Regions from separate parts of the Enterobacter sp. SM3 genome, predicted to be linked through region 1. Evidence: predicted binding sites of a transcription regulator. Region 1 holds the regulator's gene; each other region holds the start of a gene.
What was found. Region 1 encodes CRP, which controls carbon source genes, mostly activating them, when cyclic AMP is high. Its sites were predicted from a motif close to ATGTGANNNNNNTCACAT; they were not measured.
Positions count from the first base shown of each region.

Region 2: the regulator CRP is predicted to act here: its motif matches at 1,132-1,149, upstream of GVO84_RS11335 (iron-containing alcohol dehydrogenase).
Region 3: the regulator CRP is predicted to act here: its motif matches at 2,916-2,933, upstream of GVO84_RS01655 (YjcB family protein).

Region 1 covers NZ_CP099971.1:4,436,577-4,443,075, reverse strand. The annotation lists gene GVO84_RS20930 (YccS/YhfK family putative transporter) at 1-2,033, opposite strand, end outside; gene crp (cAMP-activated global transcriptional regulator CRP) at 2,091-2,723, opposite strand; gene GVO84_RS20920 (OsmC family protein) at 3,035-3,439, shown strand; gene GVO84_RS20915 (phosphoribulokinase) at 3,526-4,395, opposite strand; gene GVO84_RS20910 (YheU family protein) at 4,426-4,644, opposite strand; gene GVO84_RS20905 (hydrolase) at 4,641-5,663, opposite strand; gene mdcA (malonate decarboxylase subunit alpha) at 5,892-6,499, shown strand, end outside.
Region 2 covers NZ_CP099971.1:2,391,568-2,398,066, reverse strand. The annotation lists gene dtnK (D-threonate kinase) at 1-1,075, opposite strand, end outside; gene GVO84_RS11335 (iron-containing alcohol dehydrogenase) at 1,249-2,415, shown strand; gene GVO84_RS11330 (dihydrodipicolinate synthase family protein) at 2,408-3,292, shown strand; gene GVO84_RS11325 (sodium:solute symporter family protein) at 3,369-4,781, shown strand; gene GVO84_RS11320 (sialidase family protein) at 4,783-5,946, shown strand; gene GVO84_RS11315 (YhcH/YjgK/YiaL family protein) at 5,943-6,413, shown strand; gene GVO84_RS11310 (SDR family NAD(P)-dependent oxidoreductase) at 6,415-6,499, shown strand, end outside.
Region 3 covers NZ_CP099971.1:375,543-382,041, reverse strand. The annotation lists gene soxR (redox-sensitive transcriptional activator SoxR) at 1-353, opposite strand, end outside; gene soxS (superoxide response transcriptional regulator SoxS) at 452-778, shown strand; gene GVO84_RS01660 (EAL domain-containing protein) at 785-2,350, opposite strand; gene GVO84_RS01655 (YjcB family protein) at 2,995-3,276, shown strand; gene ssb1 (single-stranded DNA-binding protein SSB1) at 3,339-3,869, opposite strand; gene uvrA (excinuclease ABC subunit UvrA) at 4,120-6,499, shown strand, end outside.

The DNA.
Region 1 (6,499 bases):
TGACGCCATGCCACCGACGAAATGGTGTGCATGGTGTTCAGATGTCCCAGAACGCGCTGCAAATGCTGCTCCAGCGTGCTCATTGGCCCGTGGGTTAACGTCTCCGGCGCTTCCAGAATGTTCGAATCTCCCGACTCACCCGGCGAGTCATACTCCAGACGCTGCTGACAGCGCTGCAGCGCAATTTCACACGACTGCAAATAGCGCTGCGCCAGATCGGGCGTCAGCATCGTGTGCTCGCGCGCCAGCGTGGTCATGGCGTTAATGTGCTCGACGATAAACTGGCTGTGCGTCACCCAGAGCTTCATGTCTGCAAGATAGTGCGAGTTAAAGCCCGGCTCCTGCATCGCCTGGTTGAGCGAGTTAAACAGAGCGTTGTGCGCCTGGTTGACCTTCATCCGCTGCCAGGCCAGCGGCGTCGGTTGAGGATTGTCGCTGAGGATCAGCCTGATGGCCTCCTGATCCGCTTCCAGCGCGTCGTGGGCGTTCTGGCGCAGCAGTCCGCTTTGCCACTGCGGCCACAGCCAGACCATGCCGCCAAAGGCAATCAGACAGCCGATCAGGGTATCAATCAGCCTGGCGACAATAAACTGTTCGCCATTGAGCGTGAGCAGCTGCAGGGTATATACCGCCGTCACCGTAAAGCCCACCATCGCCCAGCCGTAGTTTTTGCGGATAATCAGGTAGCTCACCAGCGTAACCGCCAGCATGCCTGCCAGGGTATAACCTTGCGGCACGTGGAAGTGCAGCGTCACCCCCGCAATGATCAGCCCGGCCATCGTTCCGCCAGCCCGATGCAGAATACGCACCCGCGTGGCGCCGTAGCCGTTCTGGGTGACAAACAGCACGGTCATTAAGATCCAGTAGGGTTTCGGCAGGTGCAGCGCCATGCCCATCAGGCTGGCGGTACTGAGCATCACGCTAATCCTTGCGGCGTTGCGCAGGGCGGACGATTTAAGAGAAAGATAGCTTTTGAGCGCGGGCAATAGCGGAAGCCGTTTCTGCTTATCCGCCATCAGGTCGCGGGGATAAAGCGGGCGCTGCGTGCGCAACACGCGGGCGATGCGGCTGAAGTGCCAGGCGGCAAACTGGCCGACGGGGTTATCCGGATGCTGACGGGCGATTTTCTCCAGCGCGCCCAGCTGCTTATCCATGTTAAAGCGCGTCGGGTAGCGGTGATAGAGAATGTCATCGGCCAGCACGCGCAGGCGTGCGGATACGGTCTGCGCGTTCCAGCGGATCACCGCTTCGGCGTGGCTGCGCTCGACCAGCTTTTGCACCTCCTGCGGGTGGTGCAGGCTCACGGAGATATGCTCCTGCAGATCCAGCCCGACCTGGAAGGTGCGCAGCAGCCGTTTGTACTCGTGGTTCTTGTTGGCGGCGAGCATATGCAGCTGCTGATAGCACTGGCTAATCAGATCCACCACCTTCTGCTGGCGCGTCAGCAGCGGCGGTAAGGACTTTTCCGGATCGGTATGCTGGGTGAGCAGGGTGTATTTGGCTTCGCAGTAATCCGCAAGCTGCACATAGAGCAGGCTCAGGGATTCACGCAGCGGCTGTTCGCGCCACAGCCAGAACCAAAACCAGTTAAACAGCCCGTACCATAATGTCCCCAGGGCGTAGATCAGCAGCGGCTCCCACACCGGCATATTCCCGGCGAGGCTCAGCGTGAAAATAGCTGCAATCAGCGAGGCGGGAAGCAGGCGGGCGTGCAGCGAACTGATTTCCGCCGTGACGCCGAGGGTCATCGCCAGCACGGTCAGGATCAGCGGCAGCGGGATATCACGAGCCAGTAATAGCTGTACGGCGAGGCTACAGCCCGCAAACAGGCAGCCGCCGATAATCAGGCGTTTGAAAAAGCGCTTATGCGGCGTGTCCAGACCGGCGATGTTGCAGCAGGCAGGCACGAGGGAAAACAGCAGACCTTGCTGAAGATGTCCGAGGATCAGGCCTATGGCCACGGGAAGACACAACACCAGCGTTTGTCGCAGTGCGTAGTTAACTTCCGGGTGATAGATCAGCCTGCGCCACATGGGGAGTAGAGACAAAAACGGCGTGACACCTTGCGATGGCACGCCGTTTAAGCGGAATTAACGCGTTCCGTAAACCACGATGGTTTTACCGTGGGCGGAGATCAGGTTTTGATCTTCCAGCATTTTCAGGATACGGCCCACTGTTTCACGGGAGCAACCGACGATTTGACCAATTTCCTGACGGGTAATTTTAATTTGCATGCCGTCCGGGTGGGTCATAGCGTCTGGCTGTTTCGCCAGGTTCAGCAGGGTTTGTGCGATACGGCCGGTAACGTCCAGGAAGGCGAGGTTACCCACTTTCTCTGACGTGACCTGCAGACGGCGCGCCATCTGGGAAGAAAGACGCATCAGGATGTCAGGGTTAACCTGAATCAGCTGACGGAACTTCTTGTAAGAAATTTCAGCCACTTCACATGCTGTCTTTGCACGAACCCAGGCGCTACGTTCCTGGCCCTCTTCAAACAGGCCCAGTTCACCGATGAAATCGCCCTGGTTCAGATAAGAAAGGATCATCTCTTTCCCTTCTTCATCTTTGATCAGCACTGCCACCGAGCCTTTAACGATGTAATACAACGTTTCCGCTTTTTCACCCTGGTGAATCAGCGTGCTCTTTGATGGGTACTTATGAATGTGGCAATGAGACAAGAACCATTCGAGAGTCGGGTCTGTTTGCGGTTTGCCAAGCACCATGCGCTGTTATCCTCTGTTATAAGCTGTCACCAGAGTCATCAGATGCATCCGGACTCTGGGGTTGCAATCGAATTCTTACCCATACCCTGGGAAGTCGGCTACCGTAACGTTTCGCAGCCAGTAAAGTTTGATGTCCTCTGCATACATGTGTAACGTCAATGTATTACTGTAGCATCCAGAGTGTTTTAGCATAGCTTTCGCCGCGTGTCTCCTGGTGTCTCGCTTCAGCATGATGCAGGTCGCCTTCCATTGCGAGAAATGTAACGCACGCGTAATCTGTCACCAAAAATGCAACGTTGGAGTTTAAGAATATGCAAGCGCGCGTGAAATGGGTTGAAGGTTTAACGTTCCTGGGCGAGTCCGCGTCAGGACACCAGATTTTGATGGACGGCAACTCCGGCGATAAAGCACCCAGCCCAATGGAAATGGTGCTGATGGCGGCAGGGGGATGCAGCGCAATCGACGTGGTGTCGATTCTGCAAAAAGGTCGTCATGACGTGACGGATTGTGAAGTCAAACTCACGTCAGAACGTCGCGAAGAGGCGCCACGCCTGTTCACCCATATTAACCTGCACTTTGTGGTCACCGGTAAAGAGCTGAAAGACGCGGCGGTCTCGCGTGCGGTGGACCTGTCTGCGGAGAAGTACTGCTCGGTGGCGTTAATGCTGGAGAAAGCGGTAAAAATCACGCATTCGTATGAAGTGATCGAGGCCTAATCTTTTGGCGGGTGGCGCTTCGCTGACCCGCCCTACAAAAGCACGACCGTAGGCCCGGTAAGCGCAGCGCCACCGGGCAAAACAACTCACGCGATCTGCTTCCCTTCCATCAGTCGCTCCACCAGCGGCGTCATGATGAGCTCCATCGCCAGCCCCATTTTTCCGCCCGGCACCACTAACGTATTCATGTGCGAAATAAACGAGCCCTGCAGCATGGCCAGCAGCCAGGGGTAATCAATACCGTCGAGATTGCGGAAATGGATCACCACAAAGCTCTCATCCAGAGACGGGATACTTTTGGCGGCAAACGGGTTGGAGGTGTCCACCGTCGGCACGCGCTGGAAGTTGATATGGGTGCGGGAGAACTGCGGCGTCAGGAAGTTAATGTAATCCTCCATGGAGCGCACCACGGAGTCCATCACCGCTTCGCGAGAATGGCCGCGCTCGCTCATGTCACGCGTCAGCTTCTGGATCCACTCCAGGTTAACGATAGGGACCACGCCGACCAGCAGATCCACGTGGCGGGCCACGTCGTGTTGAGGGGTGACCACGCCACCGTGCAATCCTTCGTAAAACAGGACGTCGGTGGGTTCCGGCAGCGGTTGCCACGGGGTAAAGGTTCCCGGCACCTGATTCCAGGGAACGGCTTCATCATAGGTATGCAGATATTTGCGGGACTGCCCTTTGCCGCTCTGACCGTACTCGATAAATGTTTGTTCCAGCAGGCCGAAGTCATTGGCTTCCGGGCCGAAGTAGCTGATGTGTTTACCCGAATCGCGCGCCTTACGGATGGCCATGTCCATTTCCGGACGCGTGTAGCGGTGAAAGCTATCGCCTTCGACCTCCGCCGCACGAAGATTCAGCTGGGCGAAAATCTTGCGAAATGCGAGGCTGGTGGTGGTGGTTCCCGCACCACTCGACCCCGTAACGGCAATAACCGGATGTCTGGCAGACATAGCAACTCCCTGACTGAAAAGTGTGGAAGATCAGCCGTGAAACGCGTTGCGGGGCATGATATTGACCGTCTCATGCAGTTCTGACCACACCAGCAGCACGTCGCCGCTTTTCAGCTGGCGCTTAACATCGTTGACCTTTTGCTCAAGCGAGCGTTCCTGTTCACCATAATCGGTGCCTTCGCGTAATACAAAGCTTTCAATCAGATTATCGAGCGTTTCGGGAGCCAGATCCTGCCAGGGAATAATCATTTTGCACCGTCCAGATAAGGGGTTAGCCAGTCAGGAATTCGCGCCTCAAGCCACATTTTCGGGCGGCGCAGCGTGCCGCCGATAAACCCGACGTGGCCGCCGTGCTCGGTCAACTGATAGTGAACGTTGTCGGGTAGGAACTCCTGAGCGGGGATCGAGTGATGATCCATAAACGGGTCATCTTTGGCATGAATAATCAGCGTCGGCTGCGTGATCTTGCTGAGCAGCGGCATGGCGCTGCACTGACGATAATAGTCAATCGCATCGGCGAAGCCGTGGATTTTTGCGGTGATCAGGTCGTCGAACTCGCGAATACGGCGCACCTTTTTCAGCTGGCGCAGGCTGACCGGCAGGGTATCCGGGTAGGCCTTCAGCTTACGCGCCGCGTTGGCCTTCAGCAGGTTGAGCAGGTAGCGCTGATAGACGCGGGAAAAGCCTTTATCCATGTGGTAGCTGCACTGCTCCAGCATAAACGGCGCGGAGACAATGACGGCGGCATCCAGCGGGACGCTTTCGCCCTCTTTGGCCAGCAGACAGGCCAGCATATTTCCGCCCAGCGAGTAGCCCACCGCGGCGGTTGGCACGGTGCCAAAGTTGTCCCGCAGCCAGTGTAAAAACCACGTTCCGTCTTCGGTTTCACCCGAGTGATAAATGCGTTTCTGACGATTCGGTTCGCCGCTGCAGCCGCGAAAATGCATCACCACGCCGAGCCAGCCGCGCGCTTTTGCCGCCTCAATTAATCCATGCGCATACGGGCTGTGCAGGCTGCCTTCCAGACCGTGAAAGACCACCAGACGCGGCTTATGGCGGGCCTGTTCCGGCGCTTCGCTCCAGGCGAGATCCAGAAAATCACCGTCTGGCAGGTCAAGCCGTTGCCAGTGCGGGGTGAACTGAACCTTGCGGCGGATCAGTCGCGGCAGCATGGTCTGCAGGTGGGGGTTAGCCACGCCGCGCATGGGCACGAACTCAGTGCTGTCTTCGGCCGCAATGTCGAAGTCTGATGGAATGATTTGGGTCATAAGGGCGATGCTGATTCTTGTCAGAAATTTACGGTACTTTCCGAATTGTACCCCGTTTAGCCTGGTTTTCCGAAACATGAACTGATCCCGATCACAAATCTTTACCTTGATTATTACTCTCAGGCTAATGATTCCGCTCTACGCTTAATTGATGCCTTTCTCACCAGAGCGCACACTTTACTCAACGTTAAGCAAATCAAAATGATTAGCTGAATCAGGAGGTTAATAATGTTATCTGGGCAAACACCCACCCGGCAATGGAACACGCGACGCAGCGAAAAAGCGCGTCGTCTGGCCTCCGTACCGGTGCAGGGCAAGGTACTGCCAACCGGCGATCTTGTCGCCATGCTGGAAAAATTAATCGCGCCTGGCGATAAGGTCGTTCTGGAAGGTAACAACCAGAAGCAGGCGGATTTCCTTTCCCGCTCGCTGGCCGAAGTGAACCCGCAAATCGTTCACGACCTGCATATGATCATGCCGAGCGTCGGCCGTAGCGAGCATCTGGACATCTTCGAGAAAGGCATCGCCCGCAAGCTGGACTTCTCCTTCTCCGGGACGCAAAGCCTGCGTATTTCGCAGCTGCTGGAAGACGGTCAGCTCGAAATCGGTGCGATTCACACCTACATCGAACTTTACTCACGCCTCTACGTCGACCTTTCGCCCAACGTGGCGCTGATTGCCGGTTTTAAAGCCGACCGCAAAGGCAACCTCTATACCGGAGCGAGTACCGAAGATACCCCGGCGCTGGTGGAAGCCGCCGCGTTCCACGACGGCATCGTCATCGCACAGGTGAACGAGCTGGTGGACGACGAGTGCGAGCTGCCGCGCGTGGATAT
Region 2 (6,499 bases), 2.0 Mb from region 1:
CTGCGATCTCAAACCCCCGCGCACCAAGTGCCCTGGCAACGGCCATCGCCACATCGCCACCGGAGACGTACAGCGCGTCAGGCGTCTGCACCGCAAGCACCTGTCGGGTCAGTTCGCCCAAAAACGTACAGATTTTTTCGCCCAGGCCAGCCCGGGTGACGTGATGCTGCCGACAGAGTTGTTCGACCTGATGTCGAGCATCGTTGCCCGCGCAGGTATGAACAATGCAGTGATGCCCAGCCTGTAGCACCTGCGCAATCCGGGCGAGATACCCGGCCGTAACGCCGCGCAAAACGTCATTCACATCAATGAATACCGACGAGACGCCGGAAGCACCTGTGGCCAGTGCGACCTGGCGTTGAGCGATCTCACTCATCGACCCCACCACGGCCAACATCTGCTTGCGTCGCGCCGGGGCCAGATGACGGGCCAGCGCATCGCATAGCCCGGCAGAGCCCACCAGCAGCGGCATCTGCGCGCAGGTCATTGCTGCGGCGATAATGGCGTCCAGCTCCTCGTCGGTCTGCGCATCAACAAAGATCCACTCCGTTCCCTGCGCCAGTGCGGCTGCCAGCGTCTCCGCGGTCACGTTTTCACCGCTCACGTCGCGAAAAAGGTCAGCAATCGCGGCTGACGGAACGGGCGTTTTGGGATCGCTGGCAAATTCGGTTTCGTCCACCGGAATGCCGTTTACCAGACATCTGCCGTTCCGCGTGATCCGCCCTGCCGCTGGGTATGCCGGGGCAACGATCACCTGGCGCTTGCCGCTTAATGTCTTCAGGGCCTGTGACTCGGCCCCCGCGTTGCCGCGCAGCGTCGAATCCATTTTTTTGATGAGCCAGCGGGCATCCGCGATATCCGCCCCGAGTGCGGCCACCTTTTCGGCCGCCTCCCATGCCGACAGCGCCCGGGAATCGGTATTGACGATCAGCGCATCGGTCGTCTGGGTAAAAGGTGTATGAAACGCCACGCTGACTTTTTTGCCGCACAGCGCCAGGCTGACGCCGGCATCGTTAGCACCGGTAAAGTCATCTGCGACGACCACGACCTCTCTGTACAGATTGTTCACTTTCATCCCCACTCCGGGTTCGCCTTTCCTGTTAATGATTATATTCAATCATGATTGATTATATGTGAGCAAGATCAAGTTAATCAGTTTGCGAATAAATTATAAATTTAGCCACGCGATGACCATGAAGCGTCTTATTTGAGCGAAATCAATCATGGGCAAAGAGACAGGAGAAAAGCGTGGTTACGATCAACAGCACCATTATTAGCGGCGCGAATGCCATCGCCGCCATCAGGCCGTTACTCACTGATAAAACGCAGCTGCTGCTGGTGACGGACGGCAACATTGCGCGTCTGGAGGCAGCAAAGCAGATCCGCGCGATCCTCGAAGAGGACAACCGCCGCGTCATGATTATTGACAGCGTACCGCCTGAACCCTCCCACCACGATGTCAGCCAGCTGCTCGCGGGGTTAAACGGGACGTTTGGGCTTGTCGTGGGGATCGGCGGCGGTAGCGTACTGGATGTGGCCAAACTGCTCTCAGTGCTGTGCCATCCGCTGTCACCGGGGCTGGATAACCTTCTGGCGGGTATAAAACCTGAGGCACGCATCCCCTCTCTGCTGATCCCGGCTACTGCCGGAACCGGCTCGGAAGCGACGCCGAATGCCATTCTGGCGATTCCGGAGCAAAACACGAAAGTGGGCATTATCTCCCCCGTGCTGCTGCCCGATTACGTCGCCCTGCTGCCGGAGCTGACCACCAGCATGCCCGCGCATATTGCCTCATCTACCGGGATTGATGCGTTGTGTCATCTGATTGAGTGTTTCACCTCAACGGTCGCCAACCCGGTCAGCGATAACGCCGCGCTGACGGGACTGGCTAAGCTGCTGAACAACATTGAAACGGCCTGCGCCGAACCGGGAAATCTGCTGGCGAAGCTGGAGATGCTGTGGGCCTCTTACTACGGCGGGGTTGCCATTGCGCATGCAGGCACGCACCTGGTTCACGCTCTTTCCTATCCGCTCGGCGGTAAATATCACCTGCCGCACGGCGTCGCTAACGCCATTCTGCTGGCCCCCTGCATGCGAGCGGTTCGGCCCCACTGCCTGAAGAAATTTGCACAGGTATGGGATTTGGTGCCCGGTGCGGATACGGCGCTGTCAGACGAAGAAAAATCCCACGCGCTGGTGGACTACTTTGCCGCGCTGGTTCGAAGGCTCAACCTGCCGGACAACCTGGAGGCGCTGGGCGTACCGCGCGACGACGTCCCCTCCCTGAGCGATGCGGCCCTTAACGTTAAGCGGCTAATGAACAACGCCCCTTGTCAGGTCAACCACGACGAGGTGCAGGCGATTTACCGGACACTGTTTCCCAACATGAATAGCCAGGGAGTGAATCATGCATAACAACATCAGGGGCGTACTGACGGCCATCGTGACCCCCTTTGATACGGAAGGCGCGCTGAACCTACCGGGCCTTAAACTACAGATCGATCGTCAACTTAATGCTGGTAACGGCATCTTCTGCGGCGGCACAAACGGCGAGTTCTTCGTGCTGAACGAAGAAGAAAAAATCGCCGTTACCCGTACCTGTGTGGAAACGGTTGCCGGGCGAGCCCCGGTAGTGGCGCACATTGGGGAAATCTCGACCCGTGAAACCATCCGCCTCGGAAAACAGATCGCCTCGCTGGGCGTCGACGCCGTTTCCGTCATTACCCCTTACTTCGTTCCGCTGAAGCAGGCTGAACTCGTCTCACATTACACCGCTATCGCCGACGCGCTAGCCGTCCCGGTATTTCTGTACAACATTCCGGCGCGTACCGGCAACACCATTGAGCCCGCTACCGCACGCGCGCTGGCCGAACATCCGAACATTATCGGAATTAAAGACAGTGCCGGAAGTTACGAGAGCCTGAGCGGATTCCTCAATGCGGTGAGCGACATTGGCGGATTCGACGTGCTGAACGGCCCGGATTCGCTTATCCATCAGGGCTTCGTCGACGGATGTTCGGCCTGTATTTCCGGGCTGGCGAACGTGGCGCCGGAGGCCATCAACGCCATCTGGTCACGCTTTAACGCGGGTGATATTGACGGTTCTCGTCTGGCGCAGGAGCGCGTCACCCAGCTTCGTACCGAGCTTTACAACGTGGCGTTTTCGCCTGCCGCAGTCAAAAAAGCGCTGCAGATCATGGGGGAAGACGTCGGAGAAAGTCGCTATGCCGTGGCGTTTAGCGACCAGCAGTGCCAACAGATACGCCGAATAGTGACGACGTCACTTAACTAAACGGCGTTTGTTTCGTCAATAAGAATACCGGGTGCCCGAGGTGCCCAGGATTCACTCGCCCTGAAGAGAGGCAAAGATGAATAATTTTACCGCTGAAGATACCCTAATCATTGTGGGCATAGTCATTGTCTACATCCTGTTCACGACCTGGCTAACCTTCCGGATCCGCAGTAAAAACTCCGGGGACTTTATGGAAGGCTCCCGCGCGATGCCGGCGTTTATTGTCGGGATCCTGCTGATGTCCGAGTATATCGGCGCCAAATCCACTATCGGCACCGCGCAGGCGGCGTTTGAAGACGGTTTTGCTGCGTCCTGGTCCGTCATCGGGGCCGCAATTGGCTTCCCGCTCTTTGGCCTGCTGCTGGTAAAACGCATCTACAGCACCGGAAAAATCACCATCTCTGGTGCGATTGCTGAAAAATACGGTAACAGCACCAAAAACATAATCTCCATCATCATGATCTATGCCCTGCTGCTGGTTAACGTGGGGAATTACGTCAGCGGCGCGGCGGCTATTTCCACGGTACTGAAAGTAAATCTCCCCGTTGCCGCCTTTATTACGGCCATCGTCAGTACCTTCTATTTCGCCTTTGGCGGCATGAAGGGTGTGGCCTGGGTGACGGTGCTGCACAGCGCGCTGAAATACTTCGGCATTCTGGCCATCATGGGCTTTGCGCTGTCTAAGACGGGCGGCTTCGCGCCAATGATTGAAAACATGCCGGACTTCTACTGGACCTGGGATGGCAATATCGGCGCGTCGACCATTTTCGCCTGGCTCATCGGCACCATTGGTTCCATCTTCTGTACCCAGTTTGTGATTCAGGCAATCTCCTCTACCAAAGACGTGAAATCGGCCAAACGCTCTACCTGGGTTGCGTTCTTCTTCTGCCTGCCGATTGCGCTGGCCATCGCGGTAATCGGCGTGGCGGCTAAATACCTGCACCCGGAGATTAACAGCCTGTATGCGATGCCGATTTTCCTGCAGGATATGAACCCGTGGCTGGCCGGTCTGGTCACCACCTCTCTGGTGGCATCTATTTTCGTCAGCGTCAGTACCGTTGCGCTGGCTATCGCCTCCCTGGTGGTAAAAGACTTTTACGTGCCGATGCGCAACCCGACGCCTGAGCAGGAATTTAAGGCCACCCGCTGGATCTCCCTGCTGATTGGTTTCCTGCCGCTGATTTTTGTTCTGCTGGTGCCTGAAGTCCTGAAGCTCTCCTTCTTTACCCGCGCTATTCGTCTGTCGATTTCAGTGGTGGCCGTTATCGCCTTCTACGCCCCGTTCTTCCGCAGCACCCGTGGTGCCAATGCGGGCCTGATTGGCGCCTGCGTCGTGACCTCCGTCTGGTATCTGCTGGGCGATCCTTTTGGCATCAACAATATGTACATCGCCCTGCTGACCCCTGCCGTCATCATGGTGATTGACCGTCTCATTCCGGGAAAAGCGCAGGGTAAAGCGCCAACCCCCGTTGAAAATAATGGAGTCTGATATGTCTTTAACCGTAACCCTCGACGGGACAGTTCGCCCGCAACAGGATGCCCGCACGGAGGCCGCCATGCTGCCTTCCTCTTGCCCACAAAACCACGCGGCGAATCTGCTGCCGCTCCCGGATGGCTCGCTGATGTGCGTCTGGTTCGGTGGAACCCAGGAAGGTATCGCGGATATCTCCGTATGGGGTTCACGCCTTGCGCCTGGCAGCCAGCAGTGGAGTGATGCGGTAAAACTGTCGGACGATGCCACGCGTTCCGAACAAAACCCGGTTCTGTTCCTGGCCCCGGACAACGTGCTGTGGCTGCTGTGGACCGCACAGATTTCCGGTAATCAGGACACGGCTATTGTTCGCTATCGCCAGTCTCGCGATCTGGGGAAAACCTGGGGGGACATCGCAACCCTGCTCGATAAACCTGGCACGTTTATTCGCCAGCCCATTGTCGTGCTGGACAACGGCAGCTGGCTGCTGCCGGTATTTTACTGCCGCACCCGGCCGGGAGAGAAATGGGTCGGAAACGACGATATCAGCGCGGTAAAAATTTCCGCAGATGGTGGCAAAACGTGGCGCGATGTCGAGGTGCCGGAAAGCCTGGGCTGTGTACATATGAATATTACCCCGCTTCACAACGGCACCCTGGTGGCGCTGTTCCGCAGCCGCTGGGCGGACAATATTTATTACAGCCAGTCGACGGATAACGGCGAAAGCTGGTCCGTACCGGAGCCGACGGAGCTACCCAATAACAACTCCTCTATTCAGGTAACAACCCTTGCCAGCGGTGAACTCGCGCTGGTCTTTAACGCCATGAGCGCCGCTGGCGCGAGTGAACGTCGCGCATCGCTATACGATGAAATTGACGATGGTGACGGTCGTAAAGAGCCGGTGGTCACCAGCGGTCGGACAGCCTTCTGGGGCGCGCCGCGCGCGCCGATGACCGTCGCCATTTCGCCGGACGGCGGGAAAAGCTGGCCGTGGCAGCGTCATCTGGACGAAGGGGATGGTTACTGCATGACCAACAACTCCATGGAAAAACTCAATCGCGAATTCTCCTATCCCAGCATCAAGCAGGGACCTGAGGGCAATCTTCATATCGCTTACACCTACTTCCGTCAGGCCATCAAATACGTGCGGGTGACGCCAGAATGGGTTAAGGGGGTCATATGATTATCGGGCATCTCAACGCCCTGCCGCTGGCAGGGCTACCGTCGGCGCTATACGCCCTGCTTTCCCGCCCGGACTGTACGCTGAAGGCCCTCTGCGAACGCGATGACGGACGCTGGCAGCCTGAGAATGCGCCGTGGTTTTGCCACATTGGTCCGGCGCAGACGCAGCCGCGCGCCGAACGGCATACGGAATACCATCATCAGTGGGCGGACATCCAGATTGTGTTGGCGGGTGAAGAGCATATTTATGCTGGAGCGCTTCCCACAGGCAGAGCGGGAGATGAAGAACGTAAACCGGATCTCTTTATTGCTTCAACAGCCGAACATAGCGTCAGGATCCGGCTTGCCGAGGGTGTCTTTGTGGTCTTTTATCCCGGAGAACCTCACCAGGCGCTATGCGCCGTAGAGGCGCCGATAATGGTCCGCAAAGCGGTGTTTAAGGTTCCCCGCGCGATGCTGGAGGTCTGACATGCGTCACGCCGTCGTCACCGGGGCCAGCTCCGGAATTGGTGAGGCCATCGTTAAGCGATTACTGGCGGAGGGCTGGCAGGTCA
Region 3 (6,499 bases), 810 kb from region 1:
CCATCCAGCTCGTCGCGCAGGGCGACCAGCGTATGAATACGCCTGTCCAGCTCCTCACGCCACTGTGATGACAGCTCTTTCCACTCTTTCGGGCTAAGCGTGTGACCTTCCGGCAGCACGCCAAACGCCTCGCCGATCGTGGCCAGGGGAATTCCGATTCGTTGCGCAATTTTGATAATCGCCACGTAGCGGAGCACGTCGCGGGTATAGCGACGCTGGTTGCCCCCGTTACGGATACTCTTGATTAACCCTTTGCTTTCATAGAAGTGGAGCGCCGATACCGCAACGCCGCTTCGCTTTGCCACTTCACCGGGGGTTAAAAGCGCTTTAATTCGCGGCAATCTCTTTTCCATAAAACCTCTTTACCTCAAGTTAACTTGAGGAATTATACTCCCCCGCAGAGAAAACGACGAATTAACCGAGATAGTTGTATCTACAGAGGGGCAACCTTATGTCGCATCAGCAGATTATTCAGACGCTTATTGAATGGATTGATGAACATATCGACCAACCGTTGAACATTGATGTGGTCGCTAAAAAGTCGGGCTATTCGAAATGGTATTTACAGAGAATGTTCCGCACGGTCATGCATCAGACGCTGGGTGAGTACATTCGCCAGCGCAGACTGCTGCTGGCGGCGCAGGCACTACGCTCAACGCAGCGGCCCATTTTTGATATTGCGATGGATCTTGGCTATGTATCGCAACAAACCTTTTCCCGCGTGTTTCGCCGCGAGTTTGACCGCACGCCGAGCGACTATCGCCACCAGTTGAATTAATTACCCTCAGTGCAATGGCTGCTGCTGCCAGGTCATAAATTCCTGGGGCGGCATCGCTTTCGCGAAGTGCCATCCCTGACAAAACTGGACGCCGCGCTTCAGCAGCCAGCTTACCTGCTCTGCCGTCTCTACCCCTTCCGCAATGGTTTTCAGCCGCAGGCTTTGCGCCATCTCGATAATATGCTCAGCGATCAGGTGGCTGGTGCTGTTGGTCGTTAAGGTATCGATAAATGATTTATCGATTTTCAGAATATCCACGTTCAGCGAGTAGAGGTTGTGCAGGTTCGAATAGCCGGTACCGAAGTCATCGATCGCGACTTCATAACCTGCCTGACGGAAAGCCTGAATCACCGGCGTGGTTTTTGGCACATCGATAAAACCGCGTTCCGTCACTTCTATTTTGATTTGCTGCGCACGGACGGCGTAGTGGCGAGCCTTGTCGGAGATCATGGCGATCAGCCGCGAGGAGTGGAAATCCGTGGCCGACAGGTTAATCGAAATATAGAGATGCGGGTGCTCGGCCAGGAAATGGCCCAGATCGTTGAACACCTCTTCAACGACATAGTCCGTAATCCGCTCGCTCATCCCCTCATTTTCCGCCAGCGGAATAAACTCCGCCGGGCTCATCACCTGCCCGTTAAAACCAGGCCAGCGTAACAACGCCTCCGCGCCCACGCACTGGTTGTTCTTGATATCAATAATCGGCTGATAGTGCACGCAAAGCTGTCGTTTGTTCAGCGCCCGGTGCAGTAAGCGCCCCGGCGAGTTGAGCTCACGATGGGTACGGGACCATACCAGCAAAATAATAATGCTGCAGATCATGCCCAGCGGCAGCGTCAACGTCGCCTGGTGATAAAGCGTTTCATAAAAGCGTTTATTCGATGTCGACACAATGGCCGCAATAGGTCTTTTAGGGGATGTTACGATCGTATAAAAGCGGTTATCTTTTTGAAATACCGATTCCTTATCCCGAATCATCGAATTTAATAAAGAAACATTGGCTTTCTGGCTGACGGAAAAGAAAGCATTGGTTACCGTGTCGTACACGCCCCACGAGAGAGAATGATCCGCAGACATGACTTCGCTGTATGAAAGCGGGTTGACGACCACCACATAATTTCCGCGCTGCATATATGTCATTTTATAGCCAGTATAAAATGGGGTATCGCGATAATAATAGATAGCGACGTCAGGTTTACGCGTGTAATTAGCAACAGGAATGGCGTAGGGGTGATCCGGTGTAAAAACGGTCGAACAAAGAAAATTCTGACCTTCAGCGTAAATTAAATCGGCGACAAACAGGCGGCCACGAACAACGTTCAGCATATATTGACGATGTCCCGGCGTGCAAAGCTCACCCTGATATTTTTCAGCCTCGTCCCGGGCCAGCTCAACCTGTTGAATAACCAGTTCTGTTTTGTCTAAAGCCAGTTCAGCAAATGTCCTTAGCTGGGCGCTTGTTTCAGACACGGCTCGTAGCTGGGCAAACCATAGCGCAAGCATCACCGGCAGCATAACTACCATGATGATCCCTACTACCCTGAGCATTTTGCGCCGCGCGCTACGATTCATTTCCCGCCCTATATCCCTGCATGTTGTACGCCTGTAGTAATGAAGGCCGGATGCTTTGTTAAACAGGTGATTACGTTGCATGAATCATGCGAAGTTAGCAACTGACTTTTCGTATTAAAAATCTTAAATTTCGTTATGACGATAATATTTTCCCGTAAGTTAAACTGTAAGTATTCGTTCCGTTTCAATTAAGGAAAATAATTATCCAGCCCGCAGGGGCAGGCGGGAAGATAACACAACAGACGATCGTTGATTAAGCCAAACGTCTGACAGCATGAAAAAAGTACAACTTCCTCATGACGTTTTATGCTATTTGCTCTGGGTTATTGTGCTCGTTGATTTATAAATAATCAGACTTCGCACAATATTTTCAGCTTCGGCTGAGAATAACGCCCCGCTTATAAAAACCGAATTTGCGGTATTCCCACCTGCCCGGTGGGCGTTTCCGGCACGCTGTGGGTCCATCCCCTCATGCGCCGAAGGCAGAACCAGCCTGCACAATCGCCTTTCCAGAGGAATAAAATCCTCTTTTTGCTCGCACAGAGGCTGGCGAATAAATCAACAAATGTGATATAGTTCACACATATTTTGTAACGAGAAACACCGTTTCATTCAGTTCGTCTGTTTTGTAGAGGATGGGTTTTATGGCAACCATTACTACCAGCATGGTTCTCCTGCGCTGGCCTTTGTTGAGTGCGGTACTGATGTTTTTAGCCAGCACGCTGAATATTCAGTTTCGTAAATCTGACTATGCGGGTCTTGCTGTAATCAGTACGCTGCTGGGGCTGGGTGCGGCCTGCTGGTTTGCAACGGGTCTGCTTGGCATCACCCTACTGGATATCGCCGCCGTCTGGGAAAATATTAAAGTGGTGATGGTTGAGGCGATGAGCCACACGCCGCCAGACTGGCCGATGGTGATTACCTGATCCCTTACGGAATAAAAAAACCCAGACCATGGTCTGGGTTTTTTGTTTTAAGCACTCGGAAATCAGAACGGAATGTCGTCGTCGAAATCCATTGGTGGTTCGTTAGACGGCGCCGGAGCAGACTGCTGCTGCGGACGAGACTGTGCGCCGCCGCTGAACTGGTTGCCGCCCTGCGGCTGCTGAGGCTGACCCCAACCGCCCTGCTGCTGGCTCTGGCCGCCACCTGCTGGTGCACCACCGCCCTGACGGCCACCCAGCATCTGCATGGTACCGCCCACGTTAACCACAACTTCAGTGGTGTACTTCTCAGCACCGGACTGATCGGTCCATTTGCGGGTACGCAGCTGGCCTTCGATATAAACCTGAGAACCTTTACGCAGATACTCACCGGCCACTTCGGCCAGTTTGCCAAACAGCACTACGCGGTGCCATTCGGTCTGCTCTTTCATCTCACCGGTCGCTTTATCACGCCAGGATTCGGAAGTAGCCAGCGTAATGTTGGCAACTGCGCCACCACTCGGCATGTAGCGTACTTCCGGGTCCTGGCCCAGATTACCGACGAGAATCACCTTGTTTACGCCTCTGCTGGCCATGTTCGTGTCTCCTGAATACGTTTCTTAATAGTGTAAACGCGCGAGTGTACCATTTCCATGCTGCACTTTGATAGTTGCGTAGCACGTTCCAGAGTTCTCTCGCAACTCAACATTGTTACACAGCCAATCAGAAAATGCATTCCAATACTGTATATTCAAACAGGTCAAATTGTGTCATAATTAGCCGTTTCTGACAGCCGTTTGTCCTTCAAACAAATCAGGCAATCCGTGTTCCAACCGGGAAAGGTGAATGGATAAGATCGAAGTTCGGGGCGCCCGCACCCACAATCTCAAGAATATCAACCTCATAATCCCTCGCGACAAACTCATTGTCGTGACCGGGCTTTCGGGGTCTGGCAAATCCTCACTGGCTTTCGACACTTTGTATGCCGAAGGACAGCGTCGTTACGTTGAATCACTCTCTGCGTACGCGCGTCAGTTCCTGTCACTGATGGAAAAACCGGATGTCGACCATATTGAAGGGTTGTCCCCTGCTATCTCTATTGAGCAGAAGTCCACCTCGCATAACCCGCGCTCAACGGTCGGTACCATTACCGAAATTCATGACTACCTGCGTCTGCTGTATGCCCGCGTGGGCGAGCCGCGCTGCCCGGACCACGACGTCCCGCTGGCGGCCCAGACCGTAAGCCAGATGGTGGATAACGTGCTGTCGCAGCCGGAAGGCAAACGCCTGATGCTGCTGGCGCCGATCATCAAAGAGCGAAAAGGCGAACACACCAAAACGCTGGAAAACCTGGCAAGCCAGGGCTATATCCGCGCCCGTATCGACGGTGAGGTGTGTGACCTGTCCGATCCGCCAAAGCTGGAGCTGCAGAAGAAGCACACCATCGAGGTGGTGATTGACCGCTTTAAGGTACGCGACGATCTCGCCACGCGTCTGGCGGAATCCTTTGAAACCGCGCTGGAACTCTCCGGCGGCACGGCCGTGGTCTCCGACATGGATGACCCAAAAGCGGAAGAGCTGCTCTTCTCCGCCAACTTTGCCTGCCCGATTTGCGGCTACAGCATGCGCGAGCTGGAACCGCGCCTGTTCTCCTTTAACAACCCGGCGGGCGCGTGCCCGACGTGTGACGGCCTGGGCGTTCAGCAGTATTTCGACCCGGACCGCGTGATCCAGAACCCGGAGCTGTCGCTGGCGGGCGGCGCCATTCGCGGCTGGGACAAGCGTAACTTCTACTACTTCCAGATGCTGAAATCGCTGGCGGAGCACTACAAGTTCGACGTCGAAGCGCCGTGGGCGAGCCTGAGCCCGAACGTGCACAAAGTGATCCTGTTCGGTTCCGGCAAAGAGAACATCGAGTTCAAGTACATGAACGATCGCGGCGATACCTCCGTGCGTCGCCACCCGTTCGAAGGGGTGCTGCACAATATGGAGCGCCGCTACAAAGAGACCGAATCCAGCGCGGTGCGCGAGGAGCTGGCGAAGTTTATCAGCAACCGCTCCTGCGCCACCTGTGAAGGCACGCGTCTGCGCCGCGAGGCGCGTCACGTGTTTGTGGAAAACACCGCGCTGCCGACCATCTCTGACATGAGCATCGGCCACGCGATGGACTTCTTCAACAACCTGAAGCTCTCCGGCCAGCGTGCAAAAATTGCCGAAAAAGTGCTGAAAGAGATCGGCGATCGCCTGAAGTTCCTGGTGAACGTCGGCCTGAACTACCTGACGCTTTCCCGCTCGGCGGAAACGCTCTCCGGCGGTGAGGCCCAGCGTATCCGTCTGGCCAGCCAGATTGGCGCGGGCTTAGTCGGCGTAATGTACGTGCTGGATGAGCCGTCCATCGGCCTGCACCAGCGCGACAACGAGCGTCTGCTCGGCACGCTTGTCCACCTTCGCAACCTCGGCAACACGGTGATCGTGGTCGAGCACGACGAAGATGCGATCCGTGCGGCTGACCACGTCATCGACATTGGCCCAGGCGCTGGCGTACACGGCGGCCAGGTGGTCGCGGAAGGCACGCTAAAGGACATCATGGCGGTACCCGAGTCGCTGACCGGCCAGTTTATGAGCGGCAAGCGCAAGATTGAAGTGCCGAAACAGCGCGTAGCGGCAGATCCGGAAAAAGTGCTGAAGCTGACCGGCGCGCGCGGCAACAACCTGAAAGACGTCACCCTGACGCTGCCGGTTGGCCTGTTTACCTGTATTACCGGCGTGTCCGGTTCCGGTAAATCGACGCTGATCAACGATACGCTGTTCCCGATTGCGCAGACGGCGCTGAACGGCGCGACGCTGGCCGAGCCTGCACCGTACCGCGACATCCAGGGGCTGGAGCATTTCGATAAAGTTATCGACATCGACCAGAGCCCGATTGGCCGTACCCCGCGCTCTAACCCGGCGACCTACACGGGCGTATTCACGCCCGTACGTGAACTGTTTGCTGGCGTGCCGGAAGCGCGCTCCCGCGGCTATACGCCAGGACGTTTCAGCTTTAACGTACGCGGCGGCCGCTGCGAAGCGTGCCAGGGCGACGGTGTGATCAAGGTTGAGATGCACTTCCTGCCGGATATCTACGTGCCGTGCGACCAGTGCAAGGGCAAGCGCTATAACCGTGAAACGCTGGAGATTAAGTACAAAGGCAAGACCATCCACGAAGTGCTGGATATGACCATCG